3 regions of the Burkholderia sp. PvR073 genome follow, and region 2 is predicted to be linked to each of the others. Evidence: riboswitches for the same ligand, from Rfam matches in the RefSeq annotation. Region 2 holds a riboswitch; each other region holds the start of a gene.
The links. Region 2 has a riboswitch for cobalamin ahead of cobW (cobalamin biosynthesis protein CobW). Riboswitches for the same ligand answer to the same signal wherever they lie in the genome.

Region 1 (2,263 bases), on a different contig from region 2:
ACCAGGGCGCCGTCACGCCGTTCAGGTCGCCCGTCAGCCAGAAGATGATGCCGCGCAGCCGCGCATCGGGCGCGAGCGACAGCAGCAGCGTAACGAGCGCGCCCCACCCGGCCGCGATCACGACACCCGTGAGCAGCAGCCGCGGCGACGCATCGCGCGAATCACCGCGCCCCAGCTCGCGGCGAGCAAGCCCGAGCACGAGCGCGACCGACACGAGCGCGCCGGCGAACGCGGACGCATCGACGAGCCACCACGCGGCGCCCGCGATCATCGCGACGAGCGCGAAGCCGGCCGCCCCGCCCGATACGCCGAGCACGTACGGCTCCGCGAGCGGATTGCGCAGCAGCACCTGCAGCAGCGCCCCGGCCAGCGCGAGCAGCGCGCCGCATGCGAAGCCCGCGAGCGCGCGCGGCAGCCGCAGCGTGCGCACGATGTCGGCGAACAGCGCGTCGCCGCCGTGCGGCACGAGCGACGCGAGCGCCTGCCACGGCGACATCGGCACGCTGCCGATCGACAGCGACGCGACGAACAGCAGCGCGACCACGGCCGCGAGCGCGGCCCAGATCGACGCGGCACGCGCGGCGCTCATGCGGTGCACGACATCGTGCACGACGCACGACGCCTTCGCTTATCGCCGTTGCCGGCCGTGCGCGGCACGGGCATCGCGCCGCGGCGTGTTGTAGGCATACGCAAGCTCGTCATCCTCGTTGAGCAGGTTGTTGATGCGTGCGCGGACGACCGGTGACCCGGCGATGTCATCGCGCGCGGCAGGATTGACGATCGCGTCGTCGCCGCGCCGCGTGCCGCCCGAATCATTGGGCGCATGGCTCAGGCACCACACGCAGCCGAACGCGCGATTCGCCGCCATCGACGCACGATACCGCGTGCGGCGATCGGCCCCCCGATTCCGCGTTTGGCCGAGCGCGTCGCGCGACGTGGCGGTTGGTCGCGCGTCGGTCGAGCCGACGCCACACGGCCGCGCACACGCCCGCGATCCGCCGAGCCGCACGTTCGCGCGGCCGACGTTCTGCGCAATATAGTGGAAGCCGCCCCATCGGGTCGACCGGCGTCGCGCCGGCGTCACCGTCAAGCACGGCCGGCTCGGCAACGGCGACTTCCGGCGGCAAGGGTGCGTCAGTGCGCCGCGCGACGGATCGGGGCGCCGCTTGACGTGCAACGTGCGACGTCGCCGATCCGGACGGATCGGTGTATGCCGCAGCCTGCGCGACGGCGGCAAACAGTACGCCGCGGCGCGCACCGGGCGCCGGGCGAACGATTGGGGTCAGCATCGAAGACAAGTCCCGTGAAGCACTGCGCGCCCCGCTTCCCCGCAGGCCGCGCGTCATGAAGCCGTGCAGGCTCCTCGCCTCGGCCGGTATCCGGGCTGGCGGCGTACCGGCTCGCCTTCCCGCGCGTTTCACGCGCAGTGGCCCGCGCCCGCGTGCGACCTGCACGCGAAACGCGCCCGAGCCGGCCTGCGTCATGCGACGCGGCCGCTTACCGTTGCGGGGGCAGCGCAGGTTGGCGATCTCCGTGCGGAGCACGCGCCCTGCTTCCCGTTTAACCGCGCGACGCACGCGCGAGCACCGAGGCGGCGCCAGTTTAGGAGCGGGCCGCACGAGCGTCAAGAAAGCGCCCAAACGCATGCCGGGAGCGCGTCGGACGCGCATATTCGCGGCAAGAAGCGGGGGTGTTACGACTGGAAACGTTACAGATGTCGGAATGCGCGTTATTCCGCGCTAAAATGCTGGGTCTTTAGAGGACGCAGCAGATGCTCAACGAACTCGAAACTTTATCTCAAAATATTGGCCGTCTGATCTCGCTGAACAAGCGCTATCACTCGGAACGGCTCGCGCTCGAGGAGCAGGTCGCGCAAATGCGCGCGGAAGCGGACACCGTCCGCGCGGAACTCGCGCAACTGCGCGACGAACGCAATGCACTCGCGGCCGAGCGCGACACGCTGTCGGCAAAGATCGACGACGCTCAGGTCAAACTGAACGCGATTCTCGAAAAGCTGCCGCGCACGAAGAGCGCCGAGCAAGCCGACAACCAGCTCGATCTGCTGGATGCACAGGCGCGCCTGGATAGCGACGACGCGGCCAGCCACGGAGAACATGCATGAGCACCAAGCAGATCGAAGTCTCGATTCTCGGTCAGCCCTATCGGCTCGCCTGCTCGGCCGAGACCGAAGCGGCGCTGCTCGAGGCCGTCGCGCGCGTCGATGCCGAAATGTCGAAAATCCGCTCGAACAGCTCGGTGCGCG
Region 2 (2,263 bases):
CCTGATGGCGACGCTGGACAGTTGCTGGCCAGCCGGATTGTCGCGCGAGCATGTCGGTTTCGAACTGACTGAGCGGTCGACCGTGGAACTGCCGGAGATTCTGCCGGCGCTTCGGCAATTGCGCGACCTCGGGCATCCCGTCTACATCGACGATTTTGGCACGGGCTACTCCAGCCTGAGCCTGCTGCAGCATCTTCCGATCGACTACATCAAGGTCGACCGTTCGCTGCTGCCGGCCGCGCCGCAGCATGACGGCACGTCGATCATTCCGGAGATCCTGGCGATTGCCCGTCGGCTCGGGGTCGGCCTGGTCTTTGAGGGTGTCGAGACCCGTGAGCAGGCGCACATGCTCGACATCCAGGGGCAGTCGATCGGGGCACAGGGCTGGTATTTCGGGCGTCCCGATACAGTGGAAGCGCTGCAGAAGGCGATCGCGGAGCAGCCGCTGCGAACAGGCTGAGCATCCGGACCGAAAAGCCGGCCGCGACGCGCGCCCGCATTGGCACGCGGGCCGCCACCTTGACGCTCCCCGCACCGCCGCCTACACTCGCACGCGTTTTGGTGCTCGCGCGCGCTCCTCCGGCGCGCGCAGTTAAACGGGAAACAGGGAGCCTGCCTGCGCCGCAGTCGAGCCAACCTGTGCTGCCCCCGCAACGGTAAGCGAACGCGTCGCGCCCAGCGCGACGCAGCGCCGCTTCGCCGCATGCCTGCCGCATGCGGACGACCGCCACTGGATGCCGCGCATCCGGGAAGGCGAAGCGGCGTGTTCGTCAGCCCGGATACCGGCCGAAACGTTGGGGTTCAGCGCCGCGGGGAGGCGGCGCATCGTCCACGGCCGCAGCATGCCCGACGCCCGAGCGTTTCCCGCTTCCTCCGCCGATCCGCCCGCCGCCGCACGCGCGCCGTGCCGGGCCGGCGCGATGAACGGCAGGCGGCGCGGGCAGGGCCGGCGGCAGCCGTGTTGGCATTGACCATGCCGACCGTTCACAAGGAAGCGTCATGTCCGATTCGTCGTTCCGTGCGTCGTGCGGCCGTCCGTCCGGACTGCGCCGCGCCATCCCCGCGATCCACCCGACGACATGCCGCGCTGCATTCGACGCGACGATCCCGGCCTGATTCCATTTTCGCCACAGGACCTACCATGACCCTACGCAAGCTTCCCGTCACGATCGTCACGGGCTTTCTCGGCAGCGGCAAGACCACGCTGATGCGCCACATCCTGCAGCACGCCGAAGGCCGCCGCATCGCGGTGATCGTCAACGAATTCGGCGAGCTCGGCATCGACGGCGAAATCCTCAAGGGCTGCGGCATCGGCTGCGACGATACCGACGGCGCGCAGGGGGAAACATCGGGCCAGCTGTACGAACTTGCGAACGGCTGCCTGTGCTGCACCGTGCAGGAAGAGTTCTATCCGGTGATGGAAGCGCTCGTCGAGCGCCGCGCCGACATCGACCACGTGCTGATCGAGACGTCGGGCCTCGCGCTGCCGAAGCCGCTCGTGCAGGCCTTCAACTGGCCGACGATCCGCAACAGCTTCACGGTCGATGCGGTCGTGACCGTCGTCGACGGGCCGGCCGCCGCCAGCGGCCAGTTCGCCGAGAACCCGCAGGCCGTCGACGCGCAGCGCCGCGCCGATCCGAACCTCGACCACGAATCGCCGCTGCACGAACTGTTCGCCGACCAGCTGTCGTCCGCCGATCTCGTGATCGTGAACAAGGCCGACCTGGTCGCCGACGCGCAGTTCGCCGAAGTCGAAGCCGCGATCCGCGAAGAGATCCCGCCGCAGGTGAAGATCGTGCGCGCGACGCGCGGCGAACTGGATCTCGCGATGCTGCTCGGGCTCCAATCGGCGTCGGAGGAAACGATCCACCTGCGGCACGACCATCACGGCTCGGCCGACGACGGCGATCACGACCACCATCACGACGATTTCGATTCGGTGGTGGTGTCGGGCGACGCAGGCTCGCGCGAAGCGACGATCGCCGCGCTGCAGCGCGTCGTCGAGACGCACACGATCTACCGCGCGAAAGGCTTCGCGGCGCTGCCCGATGCGCCGATGCGGCTCGTGATCCAGGGTGTCGGCCGCCGCTTCGACAGCTATTTCGACCGTCGCTGGCAGGACGGCGAAACGCGCGCGAGCCGCTTCGTGCTGATCGGCGAGGATCTCGACGCGGCCGAACTGCAGCGCGCGTTCGAGGCCGCGTGCGCGGCCCAGACGCAGCAGGCGTAACGCGCGATGCATCTGCTGCGCACCACGCCGGGC
Region 3 (2,263 bases), on a different contig from region 2:
TCGAACTGCGTGTCGGGCGTGATGTCGAGATGGAACGCGATGCCGGTCGTCAGCTGATGATCGAGCTCGCGGTTCGCAAAGCCCGCGTTGTCATAGGACAGGTCGGAGCGGTGATACAGCGCGAACGTCGAGATCGACCAGTTATCGCGCGCGTAGCCGAGGCGCGCATCGAGATCCTGCGCGTGATACGGATTGCGGCCGTCCTCGTGGTACGGCAACACGGGCCGCGTCGCGTCGATGCCGGCGGTATTGTACGAGTGCAGGCCGAGCGAGTAGGTGAGCCCGCCGAGCGCGGCCAGCGGCCCGGTCGACGGCACGGTGCCCGACGTGCGCAGCTGCGTGTCGAAGGTCTTATTCGAGCCGCCGCCGAACGACACGGTCGTCCGGTTGGGCTGGCCGGCGGCGCGGCGCGTGAACAGCTGCACGACGCCGCCCATCGCGTTCGCGCCGAACGATGCGGCGGCCGGCCCCGAAATCACTTCGACGCGCTCGAACGCTTCGGTCGGCAGGTCGGCCCACGGCGCGATGCCGGTGGTCGGCGAGCCGATCCGGATCCCGTCGATGAACACCGCGACCTGGCTGGCCGACGAGCCGCGGATGCTGACCGACGCGGACGAGCCGGGGCCGCCGGTCTGCGAGACGGTCACGCCCGGCAGCATCGCGAGCGCCTGCGTGATGCTCGGCTCGCTCGGCGACAGCCGGTCGAGATCGGCGCGCGTGAGCACCTGCGTCGTCGCATAGCGCTGGTCGAACGATTCGGGCAGGTGCCGCGTGTCGGTCACGGCGATGGTCGGCAGTTCGGTGCCGTCCGCGGGCTGGCGCGGCTGCATGAGCGCCGTGTCGCCGGCAGCGTGGGCGATCGGGGAGAGCAGCGCAGTGGCGGCGGACGTGGCGAGAAGGTGGCGGAGGTTCATGAGGCGGCGAGCGTGAGCGTGTTGCGGGTACGGCGTGCGCGCGCAAAGACGCCGCGCATGACGGCGGCGCAGCGGCGCGACGCTTCCGGCGTGGAAGCGGATGCGGAAAGGTTGGACATCTGAAGGGTCCTGAGGTCGGGCCGTCCATGCAACGGGGCGACCGCCAAAGGCGGTGCTGGCGCATCGGGACACCCCGCCCGGTGCGGCTGCTTGGACCTCGGGTCGATGGCAGGTCTCCTGGCTCGCGGGTCGTCATTCGCGCCGGCCTTCCCGGTTTCCCAGTGGCGTGTGGTGGCGCGGATTCGCCGCTTACAGTTGCGGGGGCAGCCGCAGATTCGAGGCGTTGCCTCTCCTGCGTTCCCTTTTGATCCCGTTCCCGGGAACCATCAGCGCGCAAGCGTAATGGCGAGCGCTCCGGCGCGTCAATCGCCGGCGGCCGAGGGGATGCGAAAAAACGTCAGTGTTCGCCGAATGCTTTCGAAGTCCTTTCTTTTTGGCGCAATCGAACCGCATTCACGTCTGATGAAACGAAACGTCGGCGGCGCTGCAATCGCGCCGGAACCGGCTCGGCGCGATGCCAGTCCATCGCACGAACGCCCGCCGGAACGCTTCCTCGCCGCTGAACCCGAGATGCGCGGCGATCCGCGCGACTGGCCAGTCGGACTCGCGCAGGCAGCGCCGCGCGACGTCGGCGAGACACTGCTCGCGCAACGCGTGGTAGCTGCTGCCCTCAGTAGCCAGCCGCCGCCGCAACGTCGCTTCGCTCACGCCGAGCCACGTCGCCAGCGCCGTAAGTGGTGGCAACGCCTGTTCGTGCGCGAGCGCCGCGTCGAGAAAGCCGCGCACCTGCTGCGCCCATGACACGACGGCCGGCGCCGCATCGATCAGACCAAACGGAAAATCCACGAGAAACGCGGCGAGTTCGCCCGGCTGCCGGATCACGCGGGCGTCGAGCCGCGCGGCGTCGAACGCGAAGCCGTAGGTTTTACGGCCAACGTCGACCGGCGCGTTGAACAGCCCGAGCAGCGGCATCGCATCGTCGCGGCGCGGATGGCCGAGCCACACTTCGTCCGGCCGCAGCGGCTGCCCGATCAGCCAGCCGAACAGCTGCAGATAGCAGAACAGCCCGGTCAGGTCGACGAGACACGCGGCCGAGCTGCGCGTGCGACGCAGCGAATCCATCCGGAACGTCGCGCGTGAGTCGCGCACCGTAAGGGACAGCGCGCCGGCACGCGGCGTCAGCATCTCGCAGAATTCGGCTGCGCAGCGGATCGCGTCGGCGAGCGTCGCGCAACTGAGCAGGCAGCGGCACATCAGGTCGACTTCCTGCTTGCGCATCGGCGGATGGC

Region 1: linked by a shared signal. The riboswitch ahead of ACVK00_RS15280 (hypothetical protein) and the one ahead of cobW (cobalamin biosynthesis protein CobW) in region 2 are both predicted to bind cobalamin.
Region 3: linked by a shared signal. The riboswitch ahead of ACVK00_RS11355 (TonB-dependent receptor domain-containing protein) and the one ahead of cobW (cobalamin biosynthesis protein CobW) in region 2 are both predicted to bind cobalamin.

What each region holds. Positions count from the first base shown of each region.
Region 1 covers NZ_JBSRXO010000004.1:199,103-201,365, reverse strand. The annotation lists gene ACVK00_RS15285 (FecCD family ABC transporter permease) at 1-589, opposite strand, end outside; gene ACVK00_RS15280 (hypothetical protein) at 629-868, opposite strand; cobalamin riboswitch at 1,354-1,606, opposite strand; gene ACVK00_RS15275 (ATPase) at 1,772-2,122, shown strand; gene ACVK00_RS15270 (cell division protein ZapA) at 2,119-2,263, shown strand, end outside.
Region 2 covers NZ_JBSRXO010000013.1:125,301-127,563, forward strand. The annotation lists gene ACVK00_RS29550 (EAL domain-containing protein) at 1-460, shown strand, start outside; cobalamin riboswitch at 543-805, shown strand; gene cobW (cobalamin biosynthesis protein CobW) at 1,142-2,230, shown strand; gene cobN (cobaltochelatase subunit CobN) at 2,237-2,263, shown strand, end outside.
Region 3 covers NZ_JBSRXO010000002.1:926,023-928,285, forward strand. The annotation lists gene ACVK00_RS11355 (TonB-dependent receptor domain-containing protein) at 1-914, opposite strand, end outside; cobalamin riboswitch at 1,125-1,317, opposite strand; gene ACVK00_RS11360 (helix-turn-helix transcriptional regulator) at 1,428-2,263, opposite strand, start outside.